One region of the Bradyrhizobium sp. KBS0727 genome, then DNA from elsewhere that is predicted to be linked to it. Evidence: predicted binding sites of a transcription regulator. Region 1 holds the regulator's gene; each other region holds the start of a gene.
The links. Region 1 encodes LexA, which represses DNA repair genes until DNA is damaged. Its sites were predicted from a motif close to TGTTCNNNNTGTGTTCNG; they were not measured.

Region 1 (4,177 bases):
TTTGCGGTGCGGGCGCTGCTGGCGCTGTTTCCGGCACTGACCGCGGCCTATCCGATCAAGAAATGGTCGGCGGCGGCGGCACTGGTGGCTGCCGCCTTCTATCTGCTGCTGTCGGGCGCCGAGGTCGCGACGCAACGCTCGTTCTTCATGACCGCGGTGGTGCTGATCGCGGTCATGGTCGACCGCCGCGCCGTCACCTTCCGCACGCTGGCGGTCGCGGCCATGATCGTGCTCGCGATCGCGCCGGAAGCCCTGGTGCATCCGAGTTTTCAGATGTCGTTTGCGGCGACCTTAGGTTTGGTCGCGCTGGTGCAGATCGGCATGCCGCGCCTGTTCGCGACGGCAGATCATTCCGCCACCGCGCGCGTGGCGCTGTGGGGCGGACGTGAGATCATGGTGCTGTTGCTGGCCTCGCTGGTGGCGGGGCTGGCGACCACGCCGTACGCGGCGTTTCACTTTCACCGCATCACGCCCTACGGCGTGCTGGCCAATCTTGCGGCGATGCCGGTGGTCTCGGCAGTGGTGATGCCGGCGGGGCTGCTCGGCCTCGCGGCGATGCCGTTCGGCTTCGACGGGTTTTTCTGGTGGCTGATGGGGCTCGGCATCGACTGGATGATCTGGGTCACGCAATGGGTCGCGGGCCTGCCCGGCGCGGTCGGCCGGGTGTCGGCGTTCGGCATCGGTCCGTTGATCGCGGCCAGCGCCGGCATCATCCTGCTTGGCCTGTTGCGGACCCCGTTGCGCTGGTCCGGCGTGGCGCTGATGCTGTTCGCGGCGGTGTGGGCGGCGCGCGTGCCGCAACCCGACATCCTGATTTCCGCCGATGGCCGCCATGTCGGGGTGCGCGGCCAGGACGGCCGGCTGCATTTGATGCAGGCCGCAAAGGGCTCCAAAGACGCCTTCCTGGTCAGGGAGTGGCTGGCGGCGGACGCGGATGCGCGAACCGCCGACGACGCCACGCTCGGCGAGGGCGTCTCCTGCGACGACAACGGCTGCGTGACGGCATCGCCCGGTGGCGCGCTGGTCGCATGGGCGCTGCGGCCCGAGGCGCTGGCGGATGATTGCGAGCGCGCGGCGCTGATCGTGACCACAAGGCAGTCGCCGGCCGCCTGCGCCGCGTCGGCGATCGACACCGAGCGCCTGCGCCGGCAGGGCGCGCTGGCGCTGCGGCGCGGCCGCGACGGATTTGTCGTCGATGCCGTCAAACCCGGAGGGATCGATCGTCCCTGGTCCAAGGCGATCGCCGAGGATGGCGAGACCGACAGCGCCGTGCTGGCGCCGCGCAAGCCGTCGCCGCGCGCCGTCGATGCGACGCCGGCGGACGCCGACCTGCAGGCGGAAGAGTGAGGCGCTAAGTCAATGCTCGTCGAGTACGGGGGAGGCCGGCAACTCAAACGCGCCGAGATGAAATTCCTCCGGCGCATCCGGCTCCGAGGGCAGGTTGACCAGCGTAAACGCCGCATCGGGAAACTGCTGCCAGATCGCGAGATCGTCCGCGCTCACCGTGAGCCAGCCGAACCGGAACATGTAGCGGCCGGGCTCGGTGACACGACCAGCCTTTTGCCACGTGACCTTGTTGACCATGATCAGCCCCGATACCGGGCTCCGCCGACGGTTGCCGGCGGAGCCTAGTCCCGAGAAATCAGCCGGTAAAGATCGATGTCGCTGAAGGTGATGTCACTTCGCTCGCAGCGGGCGCGCGTTCTACCGCCGGCTGTTGCACCGGCAATTGTAGCACGCTGACGCGCTGGCCTTCGCAGAGCTGCGTCACCAGCACACGGCTTCCGTCCGGAAATTCGATCGCGTCGTGATGACGATCGGGCACATCAGGCGCGATCTGGTTGAACTTGCAGACCCGCCAGTCGAGCGTGCGCGTCCAGATCCAGCGGTTATCGTATTTGACCTCCTGCGCGAAGGCGAGCTCGGTGCCGGGAAGCATGCAGACCGCTACCGCAGGTTCGTTTTCGGATGCAAAGCCGCGGGTCGACGTGCCGCGGAAGGTGGTGGTGATCAGCGTCTCTCCGACCTTGGCGGGGCGCGATGCCACGGCGTGCAGACTGTAGTCACACATCGGATGGCTCCCTCGATTGAGATAGCTAACCCGTGTCTGTGGGAGGCACAGGCCTCTATCAGAGTGGACATTGGCGCTGAGTCTCCTCCGCTTTCGGGGCAATTCTGCGACTCTGCGCCGGTGCCTTTATCACAAACGCGCTAGCGCGCGTTGGTTCCAAATGCGCAACAAAAAACCCCGGCCGACGGCCGGGGCTGTGTTCGATGTCGCGGCTGGCGGCTGCCGGGAGCCGATCAGTACTTCCGGTACAGCCCGATCAGCTTGCCCTGAATCCGGACCCGGTTCGGCGGCAGGATGCGGACCTCGTAGGAAGCGTTGGCGGGCTCGAGGGCGATCGAGGCGCCGCGGCGGCGGAAGCGCTTCAGGGTTGCTTCCTCCTCGTCGATCAGGGCCACCACGATGTCGCCGGTGTCGGCGGTCTCGTTGCGCTGGATCAGCGCCATGTCGCCGTCGAGAATGCCGGCGTCGACCATCGAGTCGCCGCGCACTTCGAGCGCGTAATGTTCGCCGCTTCCGAGCATGTCGGGCGGCACGCTGATGGTGTGGCTGCGGGTCTGCAGCGCCTCGATCGGTGTACCGGCGGCGATCCGGCCCATCACGGGGACGGCGACCGGGCGGTTGCCGTCATCCTCGGCGGCCGAGGCGCCGGTGGCGCGGACCTTGCCCAGCGTGCCCTCGATGACGCTCGGCGTGAAGCCGCGGCGACCGTTGCCGTTGTTACCACCGCCGGTAATCTCCGGAAGCTTGATGACCTCGATGGCCCGGGCGCGGTTGGGCAGGCGGCGGATGAAGCCGCGCTCTTCCAATGCGGTGATGAGACGGTGGATGCCGGATTTCGAACGCAGGTCGAGTGCGTCCTTCATTTCGTCGAAGGAGGGCGGCACCCCGGCCTCCTTCAGCCGTTCGTTGATGAAACGCAGAAGTTCATACTGTTTGCGCGTAAGCATCGCGAGCATTCCCCCGGTTGGCGGTATTCGTCCGGTTTCGAAACCTCAGGCCCAGATCGCCGAGAGTTCCGAAACTCTCGTTTGTAGACACTAGTTCTCGAAACAAATCATGAACGAACACTATATGTTCGATATGTGTTCCGCAACCACTTAATTTCCGGTGAATGCGATCAGGGTTTTGGCAGCAGGTGTCGCTCGGGGCGTCACTCCGGCAGCCGCAAGAACGTGCAAGGCGTCCCTTTCGGGGCGGCGGCGGCAAACGGCGGACGTATCAAAAGTGCCCGTGCCGCAGCGAGATTTCCAAGCAGCGAGGAATCCTGATGATTGACGGGCATCGCCGTCAGCGTGCCGTCGGCGCGCTCCTCGAGCCGGGCGCGCAGATAGTCTTCGCGCTGGTCGTTGGCGGCGAGATCGCGGCCGAGCAGGGCGGTCTCGCGCGCGTGATGGATGCTGTTGCGGCCCGAGAGCGCCCGAATCAACGGCACCAGAAACAGGAACCCGCAGACATAGGACGAGACCGGATTGCCGGGCAGGCCGATCACCCGCATCCCGCCGAGCCGTCCGTGCATCATCGGCTTGCCGGGCCGCATCGCGATCCGCCAGAACGCCATGGTGACGCCCTCGGCCTCCAGCGACGGCTTGACCAGGTCGTGGTCGCCGACCGAAGCCCCGCCCGTGGTGATCAGGATGTCGGCGCCGGAATCGCGGGCGCGGCGGATGCCTTGCGTGGTAGCGGCCACCGTGTCGGCGGCAATCCCGAGGTCGATGGTCTCGGCGCCCTCGGCCCGCGCCAGCGCGCGCAAGGCGTAGCCGTTGGAATAAACGATCTGGCCCGGGCCAGGCGTCGCACCCGGCATCACCAGCTCGTCGCCGGTGGCGAGTACCGCGACCTTCGGGCGGCGGCGCACCGAAAGCTCCGGATAGTTCATGCCGGCGGCGAGCGACAGATCGCGGTCGGTGAGGCGGCTGCCGCGCGCCAGCAAGACGTCGCCCTCGCGGAAATCTACCCCGGCGGGGCGGATGTGGCGCCCGGCGACGGCGGTCTCGGTGATGGTGATGTGATCGCCCTGGACGTTGGTGTCTTCCTGGATGATGACGGCATCGGCGCCGTCGGGGACGACACCGCCGGTGAAGATCCGCACCGCTTCGGCGGCGCCAA
Region 2 (4,177 bases), 110 kb from region 1:
TGGTTTTTTATTTTGCCGACGCTCCCCAGCTTATCCGCGCGATTGTGCATGGTGAGGCCTCCGCCTCGGTCTGGACCTGGATCACGGTGTTTGCCGGAACGAGCTATGGCCTGGCAGGCTTTGCGCGCGACCAGGTCTGCACGTTCATGTGCCCGTGGCCGCGACTGCAGGGCGCGATCTGGGATCCCGAAGCCTACACGGTCAACTATCGCGATTATCGCGGCGAACAGCGGACCTCGGCGAAGAAGGCCATCGAGCTGCGAAGTCGCGGCGAAAAGGCCGGGGACTGCGTCGCCTGCAACCTATGTGTCACGGTCTGTCCGATCGGCCTCGACATCCGCGAGGGACCGAACTTCGCCTGCATCAATTGCGGACTCTGCGTCGACGCCTGCGACAACGTGATGGCGTCGCTATCCCGCCCGCGCGGGCTGATCGACTACGAAAGCTGGAACAACATCGAGCGCGAACGTAAGGGCGAAGCCCGCGTTTCACGCCTCGTCCGTCCGAAGACGGTCGGGCTTGCCGGCGCCTGCGTGGCGTTGGCTGCGGGAATGGCCATCATGTTCGCCAACCGCACGACCGGTTCGATCACCGTCGAACATGACCGCAGCCCGCTGGCGGTAATGTTGTCGGACGGCTCAGTCCGCAACGGCTATACGATCAAGCTGCTCAACAAATCCGGTGTGCCGCACGCGTTCGAGTTGAAAGCGGAAGGCGCGGAGGCAAGCCTGACACTTATCGGGGGCGAGCCCGGTAAGCCCGTGACCGTACCGGCCGACGGCTCCGAGGCCGTCCGCGTCGCCGTCACCATGGTCCACCCCGTGAGCGGCAGCATCCGGTTCGTGGCAAGGGACCTTGCAGGAAAGCAGGTGCTTTCGGCGGTCGACCGCTTTGTCGTGCCATAGGCGACCGAACAACGGCTCGGTGCGATCAACCGGATGATCGCTCTAATACCTCGTCCTAGAACGGAATATCGTCGTCCATGTCGTTGTTGCGCGCGCCGGCGCCGGCCGCAACCGCGCGCCGCGGCGCCGAACTGACCGAGCGCTCGGCGCCGAAATCGCCGCCGGAATCGTCCGAGCCGAAGCTGCCGCCAGCGCCGCCGCTGCGGCCGTCGAGCATCGTCAGCGTCGAGTTGAAGCCCTGCAGCACGACTTCGGTCGAGTATTTCTCGACGCCGGCCTGGTCGGTCCATTTGCGGGTCTGCAGCGCGCCCTCGATGTAAACCTTGGCGCCCTTCTTCAGATACTGCTCGGCGACCTTGCAAAGCCCTTCATTGAAGATGACGACGCGGTGCCACTCGGTCTTTTCCTTGCGCTCGCCGGTGTTCTTGTCGCGCCATGTTTCGCTGGTCGCGATGCTCAGATTGGCGATCGGCCGCCCGTCCTGTGTCCGCCGGATTTCCGGATCCTTGCCGAGATTTCCGACCAGAATCACCTTGTTCACGCTTCCCGCCATCGCCGCTCTCCACTCAAAATCACTGTCAAGACATCGCCGGGCCTGCCGTCACACGCCGGCCGCCTGCAGCTTCAACCTGTCGCTTTGTCCGTCATCCTGTCCGACCAAAGGCCAAACCCAGGACCATCCGAAGCGACCCTATACGCTCGCCGGCGTTGCCGACTTAGCGTTCGATCGGCAATCCCCCGGTTATCCACATATAGCACGCCCGAAACCAATGTTCCAGTTTTGTTCCACGCAACCGCACGTCATCCAGTGCTCACTTTGCGCGAGCCCGAAGCGAACCGCCAAAGTGGAACCCGGTTCTTCTCAGCGCGGCCGAAATACCATAAACAAATCATTAACTTGCCGGACCGCATTTCGCCCCCGAGTGTTGCATTTCGGCGACGGCTTTTTCAATCGATCCGGCGTATGGATTGTTCCAACGATGCGGCGCTCGCGTCATCACGAAAACGCTTCGGGACCAACGAGAAGCGGCCAACAGCTGGAGAGTGGACCATGAAGAAGTTTCTGCTGGGCACGGTTGCCCTCGTCGCCTTCGCGGCTCCCGCCGCTGCTGCCGATCTCGCTGCGCGTCCCTACACCAAGGCGCCCGCCCCGATGATCGCTGCCGTCTATGACTGGAGCGGCTTCTACATCGGCGCCAACGGCGGCTGGGGTTCGAGCCGCAACTGCTACACCAACACCGCCATTGGCGGCATCGCCACTGCTCTGGTTGCCGAAGGTTGCCATGACGCGACCGGCGGCACCGCGGGCGGCCAGATCGGCTACCGCTGGCAGGCCGGCAACTGGGTGTTCGGCCTGGAAGCGCAAGGCAACTGGGCTGACTTCCGCGGCAGCAATGCCAGCCTCGCCACGCTCGGCGTCTCGACCAACCGCACCAAGATCGATGCCTTCGGCCTGTTCACCGGCCAGATCGGCTACGCCTGGAACAACGCCCTGCTCTATGTGAAGGGTGGCGCCGCGGTTACCGACAACCGTTATGAAGGCGTGTTGACCGCTACCAACCTCGTGATCGATCGCACCAGCGAAACCCGCTGGGGCGGCGCGGTCGGCGCCGGCGTCGAATTCGGCTTCGCGCCGAACTGGTCGGCCGCAGTCGAATACGACCATCTGTTTATGGGAACGAACGGCAACACCTTCACCAGCGTCAACCCGGTCGCAGGCCTGAACACCCGCACCGACAGCATCAAGCAGGACGCCGACCTCATTACCGTCCGCGTCAACTACCGCTGGGGTGGCCCGGTCATCGCGAAGTACTGATACAAGCAGCGTCAAACAGGATACTGAAAGGCTGGCCTCGCGCCGGCCTTTTTGTTTTTGGGGCCGCAAGTTCCCCCTGCTCCGGCCCGCAGGCTGCGTTATCTTCCGGAGTGTGTTCGCGCTGCTACAGCGTTCCAGGTTGTGACGGGGTAAACTCGTGGTTGAAGTTCAATCGTGAGAATCGGGGAGACTTTCATGAAGAAGCTCATTTCAGCCGCACTTGGCCTCGCTGCGCTCGGCTTGGCCGCGCCCGCCTCAGCCGCCGATCTGGCCGCCCGTCCCTACACCAAGGCGCCTCCGCCCATGGTTGCCGCAATCTACGACTGGAGCGGATTCTATATTGGTATCAACGGTGGCGGCGCATGGTCCCACAAATGCTGGGATACGGGTCCGTTCACCTTCGGTGTGATTGCCGTGTTTACGAGCCCCGGCGGACGTGAAGGTTGTCACGATGCGTCCGGCGGCGTGGTCGGTGGTCAGGCCGGCTACCGCTGGCAGGCCGGCGCCTGGGTGTTCGGATTGGAAGCCCAAGGCGACTGGGCTGATCTGACGGCATCCAATACCAGCTTGATTTTCGTGCCCGGGGGCAGGTTTGTGACTGGCGTCACCAACAACACCAAGATCGACGCGATCGGCGTGTTCACCGGTCAGATCGGTTACGCCTGGAACAACGTGCTGTTCTACGTGAAGGGCGGCGGCATGGTGGTCAACGACAAGTTCCAGGGAACCGCCACCGGTATCGGTACAGTGCTCGATAATGTCAGCGATACCCGCTGGGGCGGCGCAGTTGGAGCCGGCCTCGATTTCGGTATTACGCCGAACGTCGTTTTGGGCATCGACTACGTCCATGGCTTCATGGGCAACCGCAACCTGACCTTTGTTTCCACCACCGGTGCGTTTTCGCGCACCGAGACCATCCGTCAGGACATCGACATGGTCACCGCCCGCCTGAGCTACAAGTTCGGCGGCCCGGTTATCGCCAAGTATTGAGCTTACTGCGTCAACGGACTGCGAAAGGCCGGCCTCGCGCCGGCCTTTTTGTTTGCCTGCTTTCGCATGGCGAAATCGAACCGGTGCGACATTATGTCAAACTGTGACCAAGATGTAACAGCCATCGACTGCACGCCTTGGTAGCTTGGGAACAACGAAAGTCTCCAGAATAGATTCCCAAGGGGTACGAGATGAGAAAATTTCTGCTCGCCGCAGTCGGTGTCGGCGCGCTGGCCCTCACGCCCCCGGCCTCGGCGGCGGATCTCGCCGCCCGCCCCTACAACAAGGCGCCGGCGCCGATGATTGCCGCGGTCTATGACTGGAGCGGCTTCTATGTCGGTCTCAATGGCGGCGGCGGATCGAGCCACAACTGCTGGAACCTGACCAGCGACAATGGCGTCGCGCTTGCGAATACCCCGCGTGAGGGCTGCCACAACGCGACCGGCGGACTTGCCGGCGGTCAGTT
Region 3 (4,177 bases), 560 kb from region 1:
TGAGGATCTTGCCGCGCAACGGCAGGATCGCCTGGGTCTTGCGGTCGCGCGCCTGCTTGGCGCTGCCGCCGGCCGAGTCACCCTCGACGATGAACAGTTCGGAGCCTTCGGTTGCGGTGTTGGTGCAATCCGAAAGCTTGCCGGGCAGGCGCAGCTTCTTCACCGCGGTCTTGCGCGAGGTTTCCTTTTCGGCGCGGCGGCGCAACCGTTCGTCGGCGCGCTCGATGACGAAATCCAGCAGCTTGTTGGCCTGCAGCGGATTGCCGGACAGCCAGTGGTCGAACGGGTCCTTGATTGCCTGTTCCACGATGCGCTGGGCCTCCGCGGTGGCAAGCCGATCCTTGGTCTGGCCCTGAAACTCCGGTTCGCGCACGAACACCGAGAGCATCACGGCAGCTCCCACCATCACGTCTTCGGAGGTGATGGAGGAGGCGCGCTTGCCCTGGCCGAGACGCTCGGCATGGTCCTTCAGGCCGCGCAGCATGGCGCTGCGCATGCCGGACTCATGGGTGCCGCCGTCCGGCGTCGGCACCGTGTTGCAGTAGGAAGAGAGGAAGCCGTCGGCATCCGCCGTCCATGCGACCGCCCATTCGCAGGCGCCGTGCGAGCCGTTGCGGCCGGATTTTCCGGAGAAGATATCCGGATGCACCAGCGTGTCGGCGTGAATGGCGGCGGCGAGATAGTCCTTGAGGCCGCCCGGGAAGTGGAAGCTGTCCTCGGCCGGCACATCCTCGATGCCCTTCAGAAGCTCGGGATCGCAACGCCAGCGGATTTCGACGCCGCCGAACAGGTAGGCTTTCGAGCGCGTCATCTTGAACAGGCGCTGCGGCCTGAACGCCGCCTTGGCGCCGAAAATATCGGTGTCCGGCTTGAACCGGATGCGCGTGCCGCGGCGGTTGTTGATCTTGCCGAGGTCTTCGAGCTTGCCCTTGGGGTGGCCGCGCTCAAAACTCATCCGGTAGAGTTTTTGGCTGCGCGCGACCTCGACTTCGAGCCGCGAGGAGAGGGCGTTGACCACGGAGACGCCGACGCCGTGCAGGCCGCCCGAGGTCTCGTAAACCTTGGAGTCGAACTTGCCGCCGGAATGCAGCGTGCACATGATGACTTCGAGCGCCGACTTCTTCGGAAATTTCGGATGCGGATCGACGGGAATGCCGCGGCCGTTGTCGGTGACGGTGAGGAACCCGTCGGCGCCGAGTTCGACCTCGATGAAGGACGCGTGTCCCGCCAAGGCCTCGTCCATGGCGTTGTCGATGACTTCGGCGAACAGGTGGTGCAGCGCCTTTTCGTCGGTTCCACCGATATACATGCCGGGGCGGCGGCGCACCGGCTCGAGCCCTTCGAGCACCTCGATGTCGGCGGCGGTGTAGGCGTCTTCAGCGCTGCCTGAACGGGCTGCAGCCTTCATGGGTGTGCGGCCCTTGGATTCCGGCGCCCCAAACAGGTCGCTGGGTGCCTTGGCTTTGGCGTTCGATTTCAATGCTTTGGACATGGTTCTTTATGTGTTGCGCGCGAAATCGCGCAGCGAATCGGTTGCTCTCACTATGCCATGGTTGGGCCAAGAAAGTGACGGCAGGCGGCAGCGGCGTCCGTTGCAACCGCCGATCGGCGCCCTCTATCAGGTCCTGGGTGCCCAAAACAAGGCAATCACGCGCCGTGTCCGCCTTTGTGACTTGAAGTCACGCAATGGGCTGGCGTACCTCTCGTTGGCTGCGGACCCCCCGGGGTTCAGCGGGGGCATACGGGGCGGGGAAGGCATTCAAGGAATGGAAGATTTTGCGCGCGCCCTGACCGATTTCGTGCGCGACCACCAGGGCTGGGCCGCCCCGATCGTGCTTGCGCTGGCGTTCGGCGAGTCACTGGCCTTCATCTCGTTGCTGATACCGGCCTGGGGCGCGCTGGTGGCGATCGGCGCCTTGATCGGTGTGACCGGCATCAGCTTCTGGCCGGTCTGGATCGCTGGCGGCATTGGCGCCGCGCTGGGCGACTGGCTCTCCTACTGGTTCGGTTTCAAATACAAGGAACAGGTCGCCCAGATATGGCCGCTGTCGCGCTTTCCCGAGATACTGCCGCGCGGCGAGGCCTTCGTCAGGAAATGGGGCGTGCCCTCGATTTTCATCGGCCGGTTCTTCGGACCGCTGCGGGCTTCGGTGCCGCTCGCGGCCGGGATTTTCGAGATGTCGTACTGGCAATTCCAGATCGCCAATTTCATCTCGGCGCTGATCTGGTCGGCGGCGCTTTTGCTGTTCGGCGACGTGATCGGCAAGCTCGCCGAATGGCTGTTGCGGGTGGTCTGAAGGGACGAGGGCAGGCGCCGCACCTATGCGGCGTGTTGTACCCCACGGGACGGTGGCTCGGTATCACGCTTCAGCACCTCATATTCTTCCACCATCCGGCGCTGAAAGTGTTCACGTTCAGCCTCAGATCCCGCGGTGTCGTAATGCCAGCGGTAGTGGTCAACGACCTTCTGATGGCCCTCTATGATGAACGTATCCAACTGAAACATGGCCGTCCTCTTCGGCCGCACTCTGATGAGCGGGATCAACTGCGGACAGTGTGAAGGGAAATGTCTCAGCCGTGAGGGCATCGATCGATGCTTGCTCTTGCTGAAGGCGCCGTTCGACATAGCTGCGCTCGAACTCGCTCAGCACGGTTGCAAGCAACCGGCGGTAGCGATGGATATTGTTGCGGTGAGAACGCAGGCGAGCGAGGTTTTCGTCGATCATCGTCGACTCCATGACGGTCTCTTATTTTTCCTTGTCGGGTTGGAAGGGAAGGCCCATGTCGCGCCAGGGCCCGCCCGGTATTGACGGTCATCTCTGGTCAGGCGGCCGCGCATCGCGCCGTTGAGCGCAGTCGCATCGGCTTGCCGCCCGGTGGGTTGCGTGGGCCGCTGCCATCCAGCGCGCAAAGCGCTTCGAGGATGTGGTCGATGTGGACCGGAGCCCTGAGACCGTCAGGCGCGCGCAATGCGGGGCAGGATGCGATGGCGGAAGCGTCGGAAGCCCAGGAAGCGAGAATGGCTCGCTTTTCCGACAGGCTGAGCGCTGGATCGGCAACGACATCGCGGGGATGCTCGAATACCGTGCCGGGATGCAAAAGGGCGTTGAAATCGAAAACGTTGTCGTAAGCGGGCGTCGTCCGCATGGGTGCCTCCATTCATTGACGCGTGGGGAGCGCCGCGCGGGAAGTTCCCGCGCGGCGCAGGCCGGTCCAGACCGCCGGTAAGTTACGCGGCCTTGGATTACGCGGCCTTGGATTCGATTTGGGCGACCTTGGCAGGCGCAGTCCCGTTGATGGCGATGCGGCGCGGCTTCATGGCCTCTGGAATCTCGCGCTGCAATTCGACCAGCAGCAGTCCGTTTTCGAACCGTGCGCCCTTGACCTCGACGTGGTCGGCAAGGGTGAATTGGCGCTTGAAGCTGCGGGTGGAGATGCCGCGATGCAGGAAGGTCTTTTCTTCCTTCTCGGCCTTCTTCCCTTCAAGGGTCAGCACGTTCTGCTCGGCGGTCAGCGTCACCTCGTCCGGCGTATAGCCGGCAAGCGCTACCGAAATCTGGAAACGGTTCTCGTCGAGCTGTTCGATATTATACGGCGGGAAGCTCTCTTCCGCGGTCCGCTGGACCTCGTCGAGAACGTTGAACAGGCGGTCGAAGCCGATGGTCGACCTCCACAGGGGAGTCCAATCATATCTCATAGCCAAATCCTCCTCAGAGCAAGATGGGTACGAGCCGGCGCCGGACACCTGCCGGCGCCCGCCTCAACTACGGGGCCCAAAGGCGCCCCGGCCACACCGGGTGCGGCGAACAAAATAATTGGCAGGCCCGAAAAAAGTTCAAGAGGGGTTCTGAAAAAATTTAGGCCGCCGCCCAAACTGATTAACAGTTGCTTGCCGGCTGACGCTTGCGGCCGGAATAACCCCGCCATACAGGGGTTAGCCGACAAGACAGCGTCATCGCCTTGACGGCGAAACGCTGCTAAAAATGACGCCGCCAACGAGATCAAAAAAAAGCGGGAAAAGCCGCTGATAGCATCGTCTCACAGGGAGGACACCCCATGGAATTGACACGACGTCACATGCTGGCCGGCGCTGCCGGCATCGTCAGCGCGCCGCTGCTACCAGCTCTTTCCGCCCACGCGACCGCCCCGATGGCCGACAAGCAGGCGCCGAGCTTCT
Region 4 (4,177 bases), 1.1 Mb from region 1:
CGCGTACCGTGCCAGGTTTAAGCAATTTGGCCTCCGCGCGTAGGCGCTTCGCTTCCTCGGCCAGTCGTTCTTCAAGGGATTGGGTCTGTGTGAAACGGCGACGCTCCATGACGCAACCTCCGTTATTTTGCGGGTCCTAACCGCAGGGCTTGAGTACTTTCCGATCTTAATATGTCTCCGCCCGGGAGTCAGTTCCCTACGGGGCATAGTTCCAAATTAGGCCACTGCCGAAATCAAAGAGGCCACTGAGGTCGGAAACAGGTCGGTACCCGTATCCAACTCGGTCGCGTGCTGGAAATGGCTGCCAAAAAGCGTTCGCCTTCCTGGTTCCACCTCCGGCGGCGGAGACGAAAGAGGCCGCCAACTGAGGCGGCCTCTGAGTTCGCTCTAATTGCAGGTATCAATTGGATATTGGTTAGAGCCGCCGATCCCGACGAAGTACTTGTTGCCGGCCTTGCAACGCGCTTTGCATTTGGGAATTTCTTCACGGCATATCGCTATGGCGGAGCCTTGCCTTGCCGCGTCTGGAAGGTTCGCTTTCGCCCAACCCACACACAATGCTCCTTGTTCGGAGCAGGAGCGAGCCGAGGCGGTTTCGATAGAAGCCAGGCCGACGATGCCAATCAACAAAAACATGGAAAATCGCACTTCTATGACCCTCCCTGGGATGCTGAAACGCCCAAGGTTAGGTCAGGTGGGAACCTGCGACAAGGAACCCAAGACGCCGGGATTTAGGACACTCCATAAATCTACTTTGGACACTTGGGGGCAAATACGGAACGTACCCTTGGTACTGGCCGAAATAGGCCACTCGCTGGATCAAACTAGGCCACTAAAGCAAACAGCGTCCCCAAGCCGAATAATGCTTGGTGACGCTGTTCTAAGTCCGGACAATGCAATCCCCCGGTAGCTATCTGTCTTCACGAGGCGTGCCGAGGTTCAATGACCGCTACTCGCAGATTTAAATCAGGCCAGTGATTTAATGTTGGCCGGGAAGGGCCTCGCGATATGAGGGACCTTCGAGACAAGGTGGCTCGTCATTATGGGCGGCAAGTCATTCAGTTTTCACTTTCGTTACCGAATCCGGAAGCTTCGTCACCCACTGAGACGCCGCCCCCGAAGCCACCATTCCTCCGGCGTCTCTGATTTGTCCAAAATGGAAAGAGGCCGCCAACTGAGGCGGGCTCGGCAAGACTAAGCTAGTGCATGGAATTTGATCCAAGGGAGGAAAATATGGTTCGCCTCATTGCCCTCGCTGTTGCTGCTTGTTGTTATTTCCAACCTGGATTGGCTCTGGCGCAGGATGTCGCGAAACAGATATCGGGTAGCTGGAAGCTAACCTCATGGACGATTCAAGTTATCGATGGAGAAGCCGCTCAGCCATTCGGCCCCAATCCGAAAGGCAGGGCAGTCTTCACACCTGACGGATTCTCGGCGTTCATGATCGCCAGACCAGATCGCAAGCCTGCAACGAACGATGCGGAATCGGCCGCGCTCCTCAAATCGCTAATGGTCTACACCGGCAAATTCACAATCGATGGAGACAAGCTTACGACCAACGTCGATCTATCGTGGAACGAGATTTTGACCGGCACGGCCCAAGTCCGGTTCTTCAAGCTGGAGGGAGATAAACTCTCCATTCGAACCGCCGAACAGGCCAGCGCGGTCTATCCCGGCAAGAAGGTGGTGGGCACCCTCACTTGGGAGCGTGAACGCTGAGGGGTTCTCAAAGGGACCACTCCTAAAATTGTAAAGGGACCACTAACCATCTGGCGGGACGGAAAGGGGCCAGCACCCAGCACTTTCAAAAGAACATATTGCGAACATAGAACAAACGTGGTACACGGTTCCCATCAGCCGTCGATTCCCAAAGATTTTGTCGCCCGTTTGTCCCGCTAGCGAATCCCCGCCATAAGGAGCACCACCTATGTCCGCTACTGCCCTGCGTATCGTCGAAGGATCCTCCATGGATAAGACCAAGGCCCTGTCCGCCGCGCTCTCCCAGATCGAGCGCCAGTTCGGCAAGGGCTCGGTGATGAAGCTGGGCAAGAACGACCGCTCGATGGACATCGAAACGATTTCGTCGGGATCGCTGGGGCTCGACATCGCGCTCGGCGTCGGCGGGCTGCCGAAGGGGCGCGTGGTCGAAATCTACGGGCCGGAATCCTCGGGCAAGACCACGCTGGCGCTGCACACGGTGGCGGAAGCCCAGAAGAAGGGCGGCATCTGCGCCTTCATCGACGCCGAACACGCGCTCGACCCGGTCTATGCGCGCAAGCTCGGCGTCAACATCGACGAACTCCTGATCTCGCAGCCCGACACCGGCGAGCAGGCGCTGGAAATCTGCGACACGCTGGTGCGTTCCGGCGCGGTCGACGTGCTGGTGATCGACTCGGTCGCCGCCCTGGTGCCGAAGGCCGAACTCGAGGGCGAGATGGGCGATGCGCTGCCCGGCCTGCAGGCGCGGCTGATGAGCCAGGCGCTACGCAAGCTCACCGCCTCGATCAACAAGTCCCACACCATGGTGATCTTCATCAACCAGATCCGCATGAAGATCGGTGTGATGTATGGTTCGCCGGAAACCACCACCGGCGGCAATGCGCTGAAATTTTACGCCTCCGTCCGCCTCGACATCCGCCGCATCGGCGCCATCAAGGAACGCGACGAAGTGGTCGGCAACCAGACCCGCGTCAAGGTGGTGAAGAACAAGCTGGCGCCGCCGTTCAAGCAGGTCGAATTCGATATCATGTATGGCGAGGGCGTCTCCAAGATGGGCGAAATTCTCGACCTCGGCGTCAAGGCCGGCATCGTCGAGAAATCCGGCGCCTGGTTCTCCTATGACAGCCAGCGGCTCGGGCAGGGCCGCGAAAACTCAAAAGCCTTCCTCAAGGCCAACCCTGATATGACCGCCAAGATCGAGATGGCGATCCGCCAGAACTCCGGCCTGATCGCCGAGCAGATTCTGGCCGGCTCGCCCGAGCGCGACGCCGACGGTGAGGATCCCGAGGCCGAAGAGTGAGGCTTTCCGAGACCTGGTTCGTGTAACCTGAGTTTCGACATGACGGGTGCTGCGGACGTTGAGTTGCCGACGTTCTCAGTGCCCGTTTTTGTTGGTGTGTAGCGAGCGAAGCTATGAAGCGTCTGATCCTGACCGGTTTGCACGGGTTTGTCTTGAGAAAACAGACCGTGCCGATGTCACGGTTTTCTTCAACTTCAAATTCGCGTGGGGCGAATTGCCCACGCCGCAAAATTTGGCTTCCTTTCTTGCTGCGCGTTCTGACCAAGGCCAGGGTGATCACTGGTCCGACTATATCTTACGGCGTGGTCGCGGCGGCAGGGCTCTCGGCCTGATTGAATTCTGCAAACTCTACGATGAGGTTGAATTATGGTTCGATCCGACCCCTTCTGATCAGCTGCAATTGATCTGGTTGCTCGATTTCTTTTCGTCGGATCCCGATATTGATCCAAGTTGAAGATACGTTTGCTTGATATCGATTTTAGCGGCGCGGAGGACGCTTTTCTTGCCAAGGGAAATATCCCGGCCATCCCCGTCACAACGGCTGTATTCGAGACAGCCTCGCTGGGCTGGCAGGCCTATCGATCGGCAACGCCGGAAGCCTGTTTTGATGTGCTGAAAGGAGATTTGAGCGCTTTTGCCGCTGTTGCGACCGGCTCTGGCCGATCTGCTGAAGGAACTTCCCGGCCCCACAGGACTTGGAGCTACGGAGCTGCGGTTGCTAGAACTGGTTGGAGCGGGATACAGACGCCAGAGTGCATTGTTCTATCATCGGGGGCTGCGCCGCACGCGGGTGTTCAGTGAATATGAGCTTGGCTACCTTCTTGATGGTCTTGCACATGGACCGGTACCGGCGCTGGCGGGACTCGATGAGACCCGGTCACTCAGCAGGGAAAATCTCCGCGATCGTGTATCGGCCTATCAGCGTTGCCAGCTGTCGATCACCGACTTCGGCCGAGCGGTTCTTCGCCACGAGGCAGACTTCAGCCGCCACAATCCGATCGACCGCTGGTGGGGCGGCACGCACCTGACCAGCGACCGGATGTGGCGCTGGAATCCGACGCTGGTCGGGCCGTAGCGCGGGCCCGCAGATGCGTTGCGTGCGTCTGCGAATCGGAGCGTTTGTTACTCCGCAGCCTGCGCGTAGTCGGTGACCGGCGG

Region 2: a site for LexA is predicted at 1,677-1,694, ahead of FFI89_RS16935 (single-stranded DNA-binding protein). Genes of this name have one in related genera too.
Region 3: a site for LexA is predicted at 1,493-1,510, ahead of parE (DNA topoisomerase IV subunit B). Genes of this name have one in related genera too.
Region 4: a site for LexA is predicted at 1,809-1,826, ahead of recA (recombinase RecA). Genes of this name have one in related genera too.

Annotation. Positions count from the first base shown of each region.
Region 1 covers NZ_CP042176.1:3,556,576-3,560,752, forward strand. Annotated here, with positions in the region: gene FFI89_RS16405 (ComEC/Rec2 family competence protein) at 1-1,347, shown strand, start outside; gene FFI89_RS16410 (hypothetical protein) at 1,357-1,584, opposite strand; gene FFI89_RS16415 (hypothetical protein) at 1,643-2,071, opposite strand; gene lexA (transcriptional repressor LexA) at 2,305-3,018, opposite strand; gene glp (gephyrin-like molybdotransferase Glp) at 3,222-4,177, opposite strand, start outside.
Region 2 covers NZ_CP042176.1:3,665,184-3,669,360, reverse strand. Annotated here, with positions in the region: gene ccoG (cytochrome c oxidase accessory protein CcoG) at 1-905, shown strand, start outside; gene FFI89_RS16935 (single-stranded DNA-binding protein) at 961-1,458, opposite strand; gene FFI89_RS16930 (outer membrane protein) at 1,957-2,721, shown strand; gene FFI89_RS16925 (outer membrane protein) at 2,917-3,711, shown strand; gene FFI89_RS16920 (outer membrane protein) at 3,903-4,177, shown strand, end outside.
Region 3 covers NZ_CP042176.1:4,121,477-4,125,653, reverse strand. Annotated here, with positions in the region: gene parE (DNA topoisomerase IV subunit B) at 1-1,492, opposite strand, end outside; gene FFI89_RS19170 (DedA family protein) at 1,767-2,297, shown strand; gene FFI89_RS19165 (hypothetical protein) at 2,457-2,726, opposite strand; gene FFI89_RS19160 (hypothetical protein) at 2,824-3,147, opposite strand; gene FFI89_RS19155 (Hsp20 family protein) at 3,245-3,697, opposite strand; gene FFI89_RS19150 (MBL fold metallo-hydrolase) at 4,057-4,177, shown strand, end outside.
Region 4 covers NZ_CP042176.1:4,700,266-4,704,442, reverse strand. Annotated here, with positions in the region: gene FFI89_RS34990 (hypothetical protein) at 1-109, opposite strand, end outside; gene FFI89_RS22125 (hypothetical protein) at 388-636, opposite strand; gene FFI89_RS22120 (lipocalin-like domain-containing protein) at 1,234-1,719, shown strand; gene recA (recombinase RecA) at 1,928-3,019, shown strand; gene FFI89_RS34985 (hypothetical protein) at 3,066-3,473, shown strand; gene FFI89_RS34980 (hypothetical protein) at 3,654-4,094, shown strand; gene gcvP (aminomethyl-transferring glycine dehydrogenase) at 4,142-4,177, opposite strand, start outside.